DNA from 4 places in the Achromobacter sp. GW823-FHT04E03 genome. Region 4 is predicted to be linked to each of the others. Evidence: predicted binding sites of a transcription regulator. Region 4 holds the regulator's gene; each other region holds the start of a gene.

What was found. The regulator LexA, encoded in region 4, represses DNA repair genes until DNA is damaged. The targets are predictions, from matches to a motif close to ACTGTATNNNNATACAGT.
Region 1: a site for LexA is predicted at 1,029-1,046, ahead of AC1RHV_RS09195 (ATP-dependent helicase). Genes of this name have one in related genera too.
Region 2: a site for LexA is predicted at 2,273-2,290, ahead of recA (recombinase RecA). Genes of this name have one in related genera too.
Region 3: a site for LexA is predicted at 2,352-2,369, ahead of AC1RHV_RS20990 (PA0069 family radical SAM protein). Genes of this name have one in related genera too.

Annotation. Positions count from the first base shown of each region.
Region 1 covers NZ_JBXAIJ010000001.1:1,962,786-1,966,545, reverse strand. The annotation lists gene pdxR (MocR-like pyridoxine biosynthesis transcription factor PdxR) at 1-113, shown strand, start outside; gene AC1RHV_RS09200 (DUF72 domain-containing protein) at 99-995, opposite strand; gene AC1RHV_RS09195 (ATP-dependent helicase) at 1,115-3,220, shown strand; gene AC1RHV_RS09190 (magnesium and cobalt transport protein CorA) at 3,286-3,760, shown strand, end outside.
Region 2 covers NZ_JBXAIJ010000003.1:175,437-179,196, reverse strand. The annotation lists gene AC1RHV_RS20420 (sensor histidine kinase) at 1-1,350, opposite strand, end outside; gene AC1RHV_RS20415 (response regulator transcription factor) at 1,466-2,155, opposite strand; gene recA (recombinase RecA) at 2,387-3,451, shown strand; gene recX (recombination regulator RecX) at 3,587-3,760, shown strand, end outside.
Region 3 covers NZ_JBXAIJ010000003.1:290,866-294,625, reverse strand. The annotation lists gene cysD (sulfate adenylyltransferase subunit CysD) at 1-824, shown strand, start outside; gene AC1RHV_RS20995 (sulfate adenylyltransferase subunit 1) at 866-2,164, shown strand; gene AC1RHV_RS20990 (PA0069 family radical SAM protein) at 2,377-3,723, shown strand.
Region 4 covers NZ_JBXAIJ010000001.1:1,455,460-1,459,219, forward strand. The annotation lists gene AC1RHV_RS06725 (amino acid aminotransferase) at 17-1,216, shown strand; gene lexA (transcriptional repressor LexA) at 1,419-2,069, shown strand; gene lon (endopeptidase La) at 2,196-3,760, opposite strand, start outside.

The DNA.
Region 1 (3,760 bases), 510 kb from region 4:
GCTATGCCTGCGTGCCGGAGCACGACATTGCGCGCAAATTCGAGGTGCTGCTGGACAGCCTGAACGAAGTGGCGCGCGCGTCCGTCGCGCTGGCGGCGTCAGGCGGGCGCTAGCGCCGCCGCGAAGGCCGCGGCGTTGCGCATGCCCTGGTCTTCGAAGTTGGTGTTGAACACCGCGTGCGCCTGGGCGCTTTGCGCCGCCAGCCGCGCGAAGCGCTCGGCCAGTTCGGCCAGCTCCTGTTCCGAGTATTCGTATTGGAAGCGGCCCGAGGACGCGGCGCCGGACACGTTCCAGGCGGCCGTATTGCGTCCGTGCAGGCGCAGCAGCGTCAGCTCCGGATGGGTGCACTCCCAGACCGCGGGCACGGTGTTGTCGAAGCCTTGGGGGCTATCGACCACCGTATGGACCACGCCGAGATCGCGTTCGAAGGCCAGGGTGTCCGTGGTGGCGGAGGGCGACTCGAACCAGCTGCGGTGGCGGAATTCCACCGACACCAGGTGTTCTTCCATGCGACGCGCGCAGTCGGCCACCCGCGCCCGGCCGCGCGCGTCGCGCCGGATCCAGGGCGGAAACTGGAAATGCACCGCGCCCAGCTTGCCCGTCATGCGCAAGGGTTCCAGCGCAAGCTGGTAGCGGCGCCAGAGTTCATCGCGCAGGTCGGCGGGCATGCGGTCGTGGTAAATGACGGGTTCCGGCCAATCGGGCAGTTCGCGCCGGATGTCCGCGGGCAGCGCGGATAGCGGCGTCTGATGGCCGGTGAACAGCCGGAAGGCCTTGATGTTGAAGACGAAATCGTCCGGCGTGCGCTGCGCCCACAAGTAGGCGTTTTCGGCCGTGGGCATGGCGTAATAGCTGGAATCGACCTCGGCCATGGGAAAGCGCGAGGCATAGAAGCGCAGCCGCGCTTCGGCGCTGCGGACCTCCGGCGGGTAGAAGCGGCCGCAGGCCAGCAGGGTGGGATCGGTCCAGGAGGCGGTGCCGGTCAAGAGGCGCATGGCCACAGGCGAATCAGACTTTATTGAAAAAATTCTGTATAAATATACAGTGTTCATCCGAAGCCCGGCAATGTCCGGGCTCGCCGTTTTCAGCGGCTGCCTTGCTGCGGCCCCGCCCCATGTCCGACCAAACCGATACGTCCAACCCGTCCGCCGAACGCCCTGATCCCCTGGCCGATCTCAACCCCGCCCAACGCGAGGCCGCCGAATTCGGCGTGGCCGGCGCGCCGGGAGACGACGGCCCCCTGCTGGTGATCGCCGGGGCAGGCTCGGGCAAGACCAATACGCTGGCCCACCGGGTCGCGCACCTGATCCTGAACGGCGCCGATCCCCAGCGCATGCTGCTGTTGACCTTCTCGCGCCGCGCGGCGCTGGAAATGGAGCGGCGCGTGGGCTCGGTGCTGCAGCGGGTGATGAGGCTGCGCGCCACGCAGCAGGCGCCGTCGCTGCCCTGGGCCGGCACCTTCCACGCCATCGGCGCGCGCCTGCTGCGCGATTGCGCGCAACGCATCGGCCTGTCCGAGGCCTTCACCATCCACGACCGCGGCGATGCCGAGGACCTGATGGGCATGGTGCGCCACGAACTGGGCCTGTCGTCCACCAAGTCGCGCTTTCCGCTCAAGGGCACCTGCCTCGCCATCTATTCGCGCGTGGTCAACAGCCAGACCCCGGTGGCCGACGTGCTGAAGACCTCCTTCCCCTGGTGCGCCCAATGGGAAGAGGAACTCAAGAACCTGTTCCGCGCCTACGTCGCGGCCAAGCAGGACCAGCAGGTGCTGGACTACGACGACCTGCTGCTGTACTGGGCCGAGATGATGGGCGACCCCGGCATCGCGGCCGACGTGGGCGCGCGCTTCGACCACGTACTGGTGGACGAATACCAGGACACCAACCGCTTGCAATCCGCCATCCTGCTGGCGATGAAGCCCGACGGCCGCGGCCTGACGGTGGTGGGCGACGATGCTCAATCCATCTATTCGTTCCGCGCGGCCACGGTGCGCAACATCCTGGACTTTCCGAACCAGTTTCCCAACCCGGCCAGGGTCATCACGCTGGACCGCAACTACCGTTCCACCCAGCCCATCCTGAACGCGTCCAATGCCGTGATCGGCCTGGCCACGGAACGTTACGCCAAGGACCTGTGGACCGATCGCCAGTCGTCCCAGCTGCCCGAACTGGTGACGGTCAGCGACGAAGCCGGCCAGGCGCGCTGGGTGGCCGACCAGGTGCTGGCGCAGCGCGAAGGCGGGGCCACGCTCAAGTCGCAGGCGGCGCTGTTCCGCACCGCCAGCCACAGCGCCGCGCTGGAACTTGAACTGACCCGCCGCAACATTCCCTTCGTGAAGTTCGGCGGGCTGCGCTTCCTGGAGGCCGCGCACGTGAAGGACCTGTTGTCGCTATTGCGCTGGGCGGAGAATCCGCGCGGCCGCATGGCGGGCTTTCGCGTGGCGCAGTTGCTGCCCGGCATCGGCCCGGCCACGGCGGGCAAGCTGATGGACGCCATGTCCGCCTCCGCCGAACCGCTGCGCGCGCTGCGCGAATTCAAGCCGGGCGCGGCGGCGCAGGAAGAGTGGGGCGCTTTCGCCGATACGTATGCGGCCTTGTGCGACCCCGCGCTGAAATGGCCCGCCGACGTGGACCTGGCCCTGCGCTGGTATGGCGCGCAGCTGGAACGCCTGTATGACGATGCGCGCGTGCGCCGCGCCGACCTGGACCAGCTGGTGCGCATCGCCGCGGGCTACGGCTCGCGCGAACGCTTCCTGACCGAACTGACGCTGGATCCGCCGGACGCCACCAGCGACGAGTCCGGCGCGCCGCATCGCGACGAGGACTACATGATCCTGTCCACCATCCATTCCGCCAAGGGACAGGAATGGAAGGCGGTCTATGTCCTGAACGTGGTGGACGGCTGCATCCCGTCGGACATGAGCACCGGCACGGCCGAGGAAATCGAGGAAGAGCGCCGCCTGCTGTATGTGGCGATGACACGCGCCAAGGAACGCCTGCAGCTCATCGTGCCGCAGCGCTTCTACGTGCACCAGCAGACCGGCATGGGCGACCGGCACGTCTACGGATCGCGCACGCGCTACATCACCAATGCGATGCTGCCGCTGTTCGACCACCTGCCCAAGCTGCCGGACCTGCCGGCCGGGCGCGCCGCGCCGAAAGAGCCTCAAGCGCCCAGCGTGGACGTGGCCAAGCGGGTGCGGAACCTGTTCTCGTAGGCTGGGCTATCATCGGCCGATACGCATAAGCTGTCCGGCAGGGATCGCATTGCAAAAGGGTGTTTATGTCTACTGAAGAACATACCGCCGACGACTCGAAACGAGAGGTCGTCGCATCGATCGCCTATGTGAACGGACGGCGGGAACGCGAGGTTCCCATCGACGAAGTCGCCCAGTACGTCAGCCAGGACCACGGCATGCTGTGGATCGGCCTGCGCAATCCGCGCCCGGAAGTGCTGGCGAAGGTCGCCAGCGAACTCGGCGCCTGCGACAAGAACCAGGAAGAAATGCTGGAATCCCACCGGCGGCCGAAGATCATCGACTACGGCAACATGATCCTCATCGTCGCCATCACGGTCGAGGTCGAGGCCGAGCGCCCCATCTTCGGCGAGACCCAGTTCCTGATCGGCGATGGCTTTTTGGTCACGGTGCGGCGCGGCGCCACCGCCGGCCATAGCCCCTTGCGCGAACGGCTGGAAGCCTCGCCCGACCTGCTCAAGCGCGGCAGCGATTATGTGGCTTCCGAACTGCTGGACTGGC
Region 2 (3,760 bases), on a different contig from region 4:
GGCGTAAAGCGGAAAGATCACCCGAATCCGCATACCGGGGAGGTTCGAATACGTCGTGGGGTGATCGCTGATTTCGACGCTGGCCTGGTGCTTCTGGGCGATCTCGCGCACGATGGCCAGGCCCAGGCCGCTGCCGTCGGACTGGGTGCCCAGCACGCGGTAGAAGCGGTCGAACACCCGTTCGCGCTCTTCAGGCGGGATGCCGGGGCCGGAATCCTCTACCTCCAACACCGCATGCGCACCCAGGATCTGCGTGCGCACCGTGATGTGGCCGCCGCGCGGCGTGTAGCGCAGCGCGTTGTCCACCAGGTTGTTGAGCAGTTCGGCCAGCAGCAGCGGGTTGCCGTTGATCTCGACCGGGTGGTCCGAGCCTTCGAAGCCCAGGTCGGTACTCAGCGAGAGCGCCTGCGGCACCCAATGCATGGCCTGTTCGTAGGCGATGGCGTTGATGTCCGTGCGGGTCATGCCGATGGCGCTGGGGTTTTCGGCCCGGGCCAGCAACAGCAACTGGTTCACCAGGCGCGTGGCGCGCTCGGAACCGGTCACGAGCTGGCGCAGGCTGGACTGCATTTCCTCGGGGCTGGCGTCGCGCAGGGCCAGTTCGGCCTGGGTGCGCAGGCCGGCCAGCGGGGTTTTCAGCTGGTGCGCGGCGTCCGCGACGAAGCGGCGCTGCGCCTGCACGTTGGACGAAAGCCGGTCCAGCAGGTCGTTCATCGCTGCCACCAGGGGCGCGATCTCGGTGGGGGCGGCGCGCTCGTCGATGGGCGACAGGTCGTCGGGCCGGCGGGCCCGCAGGCGCTGCTGCAATGCATTCAAAGGCGCCACCCCGCGCGACAGCCCGAACCACACCAGCAGCACGGCGACAGGCAGCACCACGAACTGCGGAATGATCACGCCCTTGATGATGTCGTTGGCCAGCTGGGTGCGCTTTTCGACGGTCTCGGCCGCGATCAGCAGCGCCGGCTGGGTATCGGGCAGATGCAGGTCCACCCAGGTGAACGCCAGCCGGACCCCGAAGCCGCGCAAGGTCGCGTCCTCGTACTGCACTTCGCCGGGCCGGGGCTGGCCCACGGTGGAAGGCAGGGGCAGGGCGCGGTCGCCGCCCAGGTATTCGCCGCGGCTGCCCAGCGCCAGCCAGAACACGCTATCGGTCTCGTCGGCGTGCAGTACTTCCCGCGCGGTGTTGGTCATCTTCAGCACGGCCCGGCCGTCCTGCGCATGTACCTGCAGCGTCAGCACATGAAGATTATTGGCCAGCGCACGGTCGTAGGGCACGTTGGCGATGTTCTGCGCCACCACATAGGTGATGGCCACGCTCATCGGCCACAGCAGGAATAGCGGCGCCAGCATCCAGTCCAGGATTTCGCCCAGCAGGGAGCGCTGCGGCGGCGCGAAGCTGGGGCCCTTGGCCCCCGCCCGCATGACATCCAGTGCTTCCTGGTTCAGCGCTTCCGGCGGCGCCGCTTCAGCTTGCGAGGTACGCCGCACCCTGGTCCCGCTCAAGACAGTAGCCCAGGCCGCGCACGGTCACGATCTTCACGCCGCTGGGCTCCAGCTTCTTGCGCAGGCGATGGACGTAGACCTCGATGGCATTGGTGCTGACCTCTTCGCCCCATTCGCACAGGTGGTCGACCAGCTGGGTCTTGCTGACCATGCGGCCGCTGCGGGTCAGGAGGATCTCGAGCAGGCTGACTTCGCGCGCCGACAGGTCCAGGGTCTGGTCGTCGACCATGGCGACGCGGCCGGTCTGGTCGAACAGCAGGCGGCCATGCTTGATCATGGTGGCGCCGCCGCCCGCGCCGCGCCGGGTCAGGGCCCGCACGCGGGCCTCGAGCTCGGACAGCGCGAAAGGCTTGGCCATGTAATCGTCGGCGCCCAGGTCCAGGCCCTTGACGCGCTGTTCGATGCTGTCGGCAGCCGTCAGGATGAGCACCGGCAGGGCGGAATTGCGGGCGCGCAGGCGGCGCAGCACTTCCAGTCCGGCCAGTTGCGGCAGGCCCAGGTCGAGGATGAGCAGGTCGAATGCCTGGGCCGCCAGCGCCGAGTCGGCCGCCAGTCCGTCGCGCACCGCATCCACGGCATAGCCGTTGTGGCGCAACGAACGGGACAGGCCGTCGGCCAGGATGCTGTCGTCTTCGGCGATCAGGATACGCATGGGCTACAGTGAGAAAAGGCCCCGCGGCGCAAAGGGGACAAAACGCCGGGTTCGTCTGGCATTCTGGCATAGGGCGCCATGCTTGCCACTCAGGGTATACGTGCAAAACACTGGCACACTGGTTTTATGTACAGTATAATCCGATGCCATAATCTGACCCGTTGCTCAAAGCACCCGCCTAACCCTGCGGCACTTCCCTAGACACCAGATACGTTACAGACAGGACTCTACATGGACGACAAAACCACCAAGGCCGCCGCATCGGAAAAGGCCAAGGCGCTTGCCGCCGCGCTTTCGCAGATCGAAAAGCAGTTCGGCAAGGGCTCGATCATGCGCTACGGCGACAACGAGGTGTCGCACGACATCCAGGTGGTTTCCACGGGCTCCCTGGGCCTGGACATCGCGCTGGGCGTCGGCGGCCTGCCGCGAGGCCGCGTGGTCGAAATCTACGGTCCGGAATCCTCGGGCAAGACCACGCTGACGCTGCAGGTGGTCGCTGAAATGCAAAAGCTGGGCGGCACCTGCGCCTTCGTCGACGCCGAACACGCGCTCGACGTGCAATACGCCTCCAAGCTGGGCGTGAACCTGGCCGACCTGCTGATCTCGCAGCCGGACACGGGTGAACAGGCGCTGGAAATCACCGACGCGCTGGTGCGCTCCGGCTCGGTCGACCTGATCGTGGTCGACTCGGTGGCCGCGCTGGTCCCCAAGGCCGAAATCGAAGGCGAAATGGGCGATTCCCTGCCCGGCCTGCAAGCCCGCCTGATGAGCCAGGCGCTGCGCAAGCTCACCGCCACCATCAAGAAGACCAATTGCATGGTCATCTTCATCAACCAGATCCGCATGAAGATCGGTGTGATGTTCGGCAACCCCGAAACCACCACCGGCGGCAACGCGCTCAAGTTCTACGCCTCCGTGCGCCTGGACATCCGCCGCATCGGCTCCATCAAGAAGGGCGACGAGGTCGTCGGCAACGAAACCCGCGTCAAGGTCGTGAAGAACAAGGTCGCGCCGCCGTTCAAGCAGGCCGAATTCGACATCATGTATGGTGCCGGCATCTCGCGCGAAGGCGAAATCATCGACCTGGGCGTGGCCGCGAACGTGGTCGACAAGTCCGGTGCCTGGTACAGCTACAACGGCAACCGCATCGGCCAGGGCAAGGACAATGTCCGCGAGTACCTGAAAGAGCACAAGGAACTGGCCATCGAAATCGAGAACCGCGTTCGCGAAAACCAGGGCATCGTCAGCCGCGCGGCAGAATTCGTGCCCACCGCGGAAGATACCTCCGAAGAGTAATCGGATTGGTGGCGGGCCTGGCGCGGCGCAATTCAGGTTCGCCGCAAACGGACCGCCTATCGCGTCGGGGCAGCCCGAACAGTTGCGGCAGGCGCCAGGACGGGCCTGCCGTTATGCATACTAAGCAGGAAACGCATGAGCTGGAAATCGCCGCCCGCTTCAGCCGAGCGCCTACGCGCCAAGCTGGACGATGAATTCGAAACCGTGGCCAAGCCCCAGGGCTTGCGCCGCACTTCGGATGCGCGCCGCGATCAGGAAGCGGAATCCAGCGATGCGCCGGAGCAATGGAGCCGCAGCTCGGAAGCCGGC
Region 3 (3,760 bases), on a different contig from region 4:
AGAAGCCCGTGCTGCTGTTCTCTGGCGGCAAGGACTCCGTGGTGCTGCTGCGCCTGGCCGAGAAGGCATTCCGGCCGGGACGCTTTCCGTTCCCGCTGATGCACATCGACACCGGCCACAACTTCGACGAAGTGATCGCCTTCCGCGATGCGCGCGCGGCAGAACTGGGCGAGACCCTGATCGTGCGCAGCGTCGAGGATTCGATCGCGCGCGGCAGCGTGGTGCTGCGCCGCGAGACCGATTCGCGCAATGCCGCCCAGGCCGTGACGCTGCTGGAGGCGATCGAGGAATTCGGCTTTGACGCCTGCATCGGCGGAGCGCGCCGCGACGAGGAAAAGGCCCGCGCCAAGGAACGCATCTTCTCGTTCCGCGACGAGTTCGGCCAATGGGATCCGAAGGCGCAGCGTCCGGAACTCTGGAACCTGTTCAATACCCGCGTGCATCGCGGCGAGAACATGCGCGTGTTCCCGATCTCGAACTGGACCGAGCTGGACGTCTGGCAGTACATCCAGCGCGAGCAGCTGGCGCTGCCGTCGATCTACTACAGCCACCAGCGCGAGGTCGTGCGCCGCAAGGGCCTGCTGGTGCCGGTCACGCGGCTGACCCCGCCGCAGGATGGCGAACAGGTCGAACGCCTGCAGGTGCGCTTTCGTACCGTGGGCGATATCTCCTGCACCTGCCCGGTGGCGTCCGATGCCGCCGACACCCGGGCCATCATCGCCGAAACAGCGGTGACCGACATTACCGAGCGCGGCGCCACGCGCATGGACGACCAGACTTCCGAGGCCTCGATGGAGCGCCGCAAGAAGGAAGGCTATTTCTGATCGCTTGACACGCCGGCATCAGCCGGCGACCAGGAACGCACATGAACGCACTCAACGATTCTTTTCTTTCCGGCGCCGATACGGGCGTGCTGCGCCTGATCACCGCCGGCTCGGTGGATGACGGCAAATCGACGCTGATCGGCCGCCTGCTGTATGACAGCAAAGGCGTGTTCGCCGACCAGCTGGACGCGATCTCGCGCGCCAAGCACAAGCGCGTGGCGGGCGACGGCATCGACTTTTCGCTGCTGACCGACGGCCTGGAGGCCGAACGCGAACAGGGCATCACCATAGACGTCGCCTACCGTTACTTCTCGACGCCCGCGCGCAAGTTCATCATCGCCGACGCGCCGGGCCACGAGCAGTACACGCGCAACATGGTCACGGGCGCTTCAACCGCCGACGTGGCCGTCATCCTGATCGACGCCACCCGCGCGGCCGACGGCGTGCTGCTGCCGCAGACCAAGCGGCACAGCACCATCGCGCGCCTCTTGGGCATCCGCCATATCGTGGTGGCGGTCAACAAGATGGACCTGGTGGACTGGGACCGCGCCGTCTTCGAGCGCATCCGCGATGCTTATGCGGATCTGGCAGGCAAGCTGGGCATCGAGCACTTCGACGCCTTGCCGCTGTCGGCGCTCAATGGCGACAACGTCGTCACCTTGTCGCCGCAGACGCCGTGGTACGACGGGCAGCCTTTGCTGGCCTTGCTGGAATCGCTGGACCTGGCAAGCGACGGCCGCGCCTTGCCGCTGCGCTTTCCGGTGCAATGGGTGGCACGCCATGACGGCAGTCGCAAGGATGACTTCCGCGGCTATGCCGGCCGCGTCGCCAGCGGCGTGCTGCGGCCGGGCGACGAGATCACGGTGCAACCCTCGGGCGTGACGGCTGTTGTGAGCGAAGTGCGCGCCTTCGACCGCGCGCTGGATGAGGCGGTGGCGGGCGACTCGATCACGCTGGTGCTGGATCGCGACGTGGACGTGTCGCGCGGCGACGTGATCGTGCATGCGTCGGCGCCGGCGCAGGTCGCGCGCGAATTCGAAGCCGAGCTGTGCTGGCTCGATGCGCAGGCCTTGAATCCCGCGCGCAAGTATCTGTTGAAGGCGGGTACGCGCCTGACCTCGGCGAAGATCCGCGCGGTGCTGTCGCATCGTGACATCCACGAATTGCAGGAAGTGGAGAACACCGAGGGCACGCTGCGCATGAACGACATCGGACGCGTCACGCTCACCACGCGCGAGTCGTTGGCGGTTGATCGTTATGCCGATGTGCCCGCGACGGGCGCATTCATCCTGATCGACGAGGCCACGCATCAGACTGCTGCGGCAGGCATGTTGCGCTAATCCGCAAGAGGCCGGAAAACAACGGGTTTCCAGCCCCTGCGGGACCTGTTGTTTTTCTGCTAGATCCAGTATTGGCGCGGGTTTCCGGGCGATCTCGCCTGGTGAAATCGATTTGTCCGGACGGCGCCGGCGTCTTGCGGTAAAGTGGGGCTGTCTTACGAAAAGGCTTTTGGTGCTTGTCAAAACCACTGTGTTTTTGTACAGTAGTTTTCATGGCACGCACCGATCATTCTTTTCCCGCCGGTTCTGGGTCCCCGGCTGCCGCCCCCGCCGCCTTGCGCGGTCGGGGTGCGGTTACTAATGTTCGGCATCGCTTTCAGCGCGATGACCGCGTGCAGGTCGACGACGGCTGGTCCTCCTCCGGCCTGCCCGCCGACTTCATAGATTCCGTCCCCGATAATTTCCCCGAAGCTGCCGCCGGCGAGCAAGCCGCCCGCGTCATTCCCATCCTGCCGGATGCGCGCATAGCGCCCGCCGCTCCCAAGACCACGGTCACTGCTGAAGAAGCGCGCAAGATGCTGTCGCGCAACGATTCGCCCGATATCCCCTTCGACGTGGCGGTGAATCCGTACCGGGGCTGCGAGCATGGCTGCGTCTATTGTTACGCCCGGCCCACGCATTCCTACCTGGGCCTGTCGCCCGGGCTGGACTTCGAAACCCGGCTGGTGGCCAAGGCCAACGCGGTAGAGGCCCTGCGCGCCGAACTCGCGCGGCCCGGCTACAAGCCGTCTCCCATCAACATCGGTTCCGCCACCGACGCCTACCAGCCCATCGAACGCGAATGGCGGCTGACGCGCGGCCTGCTGGAACTGATGCTGGAAACCCGCCATCCGCTCACCATCGTCACCAAGAACGCGCTGGTCGCCCGCGACCTGGACCTGCTGGCCGCGCTGGCCGAGCAGAAGCTGGTGGTGGTGTACATGAGCATCACCACGCTGGACGCCGGCATGGCCCGCACGCTGGAACCGCGCGCCGCCGCGCCGTGGCGCCGGCTGGAAGCCGTGCGCAGCCTGACCGACGCCGGCGTGCCGGTCGGCGTGCTGGTCGCGCCCATCATCCCGTTCATCAACGACGAGTCCATGGAGCACATCCTCCAGGAGTCCAAGGCGGCCGGCGCGCACTATGCCAGCTACACCGTCCTGCGCCTGCCCTGGGAGGTCAAGACCCTGTTCGAGGATTGGCTCAACGCCCATTTCCCGGACCGCGCCCAGCGCGTCCTGCATCGCATCGAAGACCTGCGCAATGGCCGCCGCAACGATCCCAACTTCGGGTCGCGCATGCGCGGAACCGGCGTCTGGGCGGATCTGCTGCGTCAGCGGTTCACCATCGCCACGCGCAAGCTGGGCCTGAACCGCCATCGCCTGGCGCTGGACTGCGACCGTTTCCTGCCTCCTGCCGCAACTGCGGCGAAGGCTGCCGATTTCCTATCCCCGGTTGGCGCGCAAGCGTCTTCAGGGGTCCCTTTTCCCGCCGTATCGCCCGCAGCCGGCGGCGCGCACGGGCGCGCAGCGCGCCAGTTGCAAGCCATGGCCGCAGGCCAGTTGTCATTGTTCGATTGACCGCCGGCTGCCGCCGCGGATGCCTGCCGGGGGGCTA
Region 4 (3,760 bases):
ACCTCATCAGACTCCCATGAGCACCCTTTTCGATTCCGTCGAACTCGCCCCGCGCGACCCCATTCTTGGCCTGAACGAACAATACAACGCTGATACGCGTCCCGGTAAAGTCAATCTGGGCGTGGGCGTGTACTACGACGATCAGGGTCGCATCCCCCTGCTGGGCGCGGTCCGCAAGGCCGAAGCCGCCCGCATCGAAGCCGCCGCCGCCCGCGGCTACCTGCCGATCGAAGGCATCGCCGGTTACAACAACGGCGCGCAAGCCCTGCTGCTGGGCAAGGATTCCGCGCTGGCCGCCGCCGGCCGCGTGCTGACCACTCAGGCCCTGGGCGGCACCGGCGCGCTGAAGATCGGCGCTGACTTCCTGCGCCAGCTGCTGCCGACCTCCAAGGTCCTGATCAGCGACCCCAGCTGGGAAAACCACCGCGCCCTGTTCGAGCGCGCCGGTTTCGAAGTCGGTACCTATTCGTACTACGACGCCGCCACGCGCGGTCTGAACTTCGATGCCATGCTGGCCGACCTGAAGGCCGCGCCGGCCAAGACCGTCGTCGTGCTGCATGCCTGCTGCCACAACCCGACCGGCGTGGACCCCACCGCCGACCAGTGGAAGCAGATCGCGGCCGTCGTGAAGGAAAACAATCTGGTCCCGTTCCTGGACATCGCCTACCAGGGCTTCGGCGACGGCCTGACCGAAGACGCTTCGGTCGTGCGCATGTTTGCCGATCTGGACCTGACCATGTTCATCAGCTCCTCGTTCTCGAAGTCGTTCTCGCTGTACGGCGAGCGCGTCGGCGCGCTGACGGTCGTCGCCGGCAGCAAGGACGAAGCCACCCGCGTGCTGAGCCAGCTCAAGCGCGTGATCCGCACCAACTACTCCAACCCGCCCACCCATGGCGGCACGGTGGTGTCGACGGTCCTGAACACGCCTGAACTCTTCGCGATGTGGGAAGAGGAACTCGCCGGCATGCGCGACCGCATCCGCCTGATGCGCAAGCAACTGGTCGACAAGATCAAGGAACACGGCGGCAAGCAGGACTTCAGTTTCGTGCTGCAGCAGCGCGGCATGTTCTCGTACTCGGGCCTGACCGCGGCGCAAGTGGATCGCCTGCGCGAAGAGCATGGCGTGTATGCCGTCTCCAGCGGCCGCATCTGCGTGGCCGCGCTGAACAGCGGCAACATCGACAAGGTCGCCAAGGGCATCGCGGCCGTGCTGTAAGCCATTTGCAGCGCACAGGCCCACGCGGGCCTGCCGTCAGGAACGGGACCTTCGGGTCCCGTTTTTCTTTTGGTCCGGACCAGCTTCTTCTTTTGGTCCGGACCGGCTTTTTCTTTTGGTCCAGACCGGCTTGCTTTTTTGCGCTGCGTCCCCCAGAATGGCGCTGTATATATGTACAGTCCGCTAGCACCGGATCATCGCCATGGCCAGCAAACTCACTGATCGCCAACAACAAATCCTGGATCTCATCAGGCAGACCGTCACTCGCACCGGCTTCCCGCCGACGCGTGCCGAAATTGCCCTGGCCCTGGGTTTCCGTTCCCCCAACGCGGCGGAAGATCACCTCAAGGCGCTTGCCCGCAAGGGCGCCATCGAACTGACGGCCGGCGCGTCCCGCGGCATCCGCCTGAAAGACACCTCCCCTGCTCCCACGCAAAGCTCGCTGCCCATGCCGGGCCTGGCGCAGTTGCTGCTGCCGCTGGTCGGCCGCGTGGCCGCGGGCAGCCCCATCCTGGCTGCCGAGCACGTCGAACGCGAGGTCGGCGTCGATCCCAACCTGTTCGCCCAGACGCCCGACTACCTGCTCAAGGTGCGCGGCATGAGCATGCGTGACGCCGGCATCCTGGAAGGCGACCTGCTCGCCGTAAAGAAAGCCTCGGAAGCCCGCAACGGCCAGATCGTGGTGGCCCGCCTGGGCGACGACGTCACGGTCAAGCGCTTGCAGCGCCAGAACGGCCACATCGAACTACTGCCCGAAAATCCCGACTTCGAACCCATCGTGGTCGAAGCCGGCCAGGATTTCGCGTTGGAAGGCATCGCGGTGGGCCTGATCCGCACGCACGCGCTGCACTAGCCCCCCCCATTACTCCCGCGTTTGCGCGCGGCATGAAAAAAACCCCGCCAAGAAATTGACGGGGTTTTTTGTTGGAAGCTATCCAGAAGGGGCGCCGCTTACCGGCGGCGTCCCTCCCGGTGTCCATCAGTGCTTGAGCACCGGGTCGGTCGAACCAGGTTCGGCAGGCTTGGCCACCAGGGGTTCCTTGACCGCTTCTTCCTCGGCCAGGGGCTCCGGCAGACGCTCCAGCGCCAGTTCCAGCACCTTGTCGATCCAGCGCACCGGCACGATCTCAAGGTGGTTCTTGACGTTGTCCGGGATCTCCGCCAAATCCTTGACGTTTTCTTCCGGGATCAAGACCGTCTTGATACCGCCACGGTGAGCCGCCAACAGCTTTTCCTTCAGGCCGCCGATGGGCAGGACTTCGCCGCGCAGCGTGATCTCGCCGGTCATGGCGACATCGGCGCGCACCGGAATGCGCGACAAGGCCGACACCATGGCCGTGGTGATCGCGATACCCGCGGACGGACCGTCCTTGGGCGTGGCGCCTTCCGGCACGTGCACGTGCATGTCGTGCTTTTCGAAGACGCTGTCGGCAAAGCCCAGACGGCGGGCGCGGGAACGCACCACGGTGCGGGCCGCCTCGACCGACTCCTTCATCACGTCGCCCAGCGAACCGGTGCGTTGGATGACGCCCTTGCCCGGCATGTCCGCGACTTCGATCGTCAGCAGGTCGCCGCCAACTTCCGTCCAGGCCAGACCCGTCACCTGACCGATCTGGTTTTCCTTTTCGGCCATGCCGAAGGCGTAACGGCGCACGCCCAGGAAATCGCTCAGGTTGTCGCCCGTGACGTTGACCGGCTTGACCTCGGCGGTCTTGCCTTCGGCCTTGGCGCGGTCGCTCTGGGTCAGCAACTGCTTGATGACCTTGCGGCAGATCTTGCCCACTTCGCGTTCGAGCGCACGCACACCGGCTTCGCGGGTGTAGTAGCGCACGATGTCGCGCAGCGCGCTGTCGTCGACCGTGAGTTCGCTATCCTTCACGCCGTTGTTCTTCATCAGCTTGGGCAGCAGATGGTCGCGGGCGATGTGGATCTTCTCTTCCTCGGTGTAACCCGACAGGCGGATCACTTCCATGCGGTCCAGCAGCGCCGGCGGAATGTTCAGCGTGTTGCTGGTAGCCACGAACATGACGTCGGACAGGTCGAAGTCGACTTCGATGTAGTGGTCCTGGAACGTGTGGTTCTGTTCCGGGTCCAGCACCTCGAGCAGCGCCGACGAGGGATCGCCGCGGAAATCCATGCCCAGCTTGTCGATTTCATCGAGCAGGAACAAGGGATTGCGCACGCCGACCTTCGACATGTTCTGGACGATCTTGCCCGGCATGGAGCCGATGTACGTACGACGGTGGCCGCGGATCTCGGCTTCGTCGCGCACGCCGCCCAGCGCCATGCGCACGAACTTGCGGTTCGTCGCCTTGGCGATGGATTGGCCGAGCGAGGTCTTGCCCACGCCCGGAGGGCCGACCAGGCACAGGATCGGCGCCTTCACCTTGTCCACGCGCTGTTGCACGGCAAGGTATTCCAGGATCCGTTCCTTGACCTTTTCCAGACCGTAGTGGTCGTTGTCCAGCACCGTTTCGGCGTTGCTGATGGAATTGTTGATCTTGCTCTTCTTCCTCCAGGGGAGGTTGATGAGCGTATCGATGT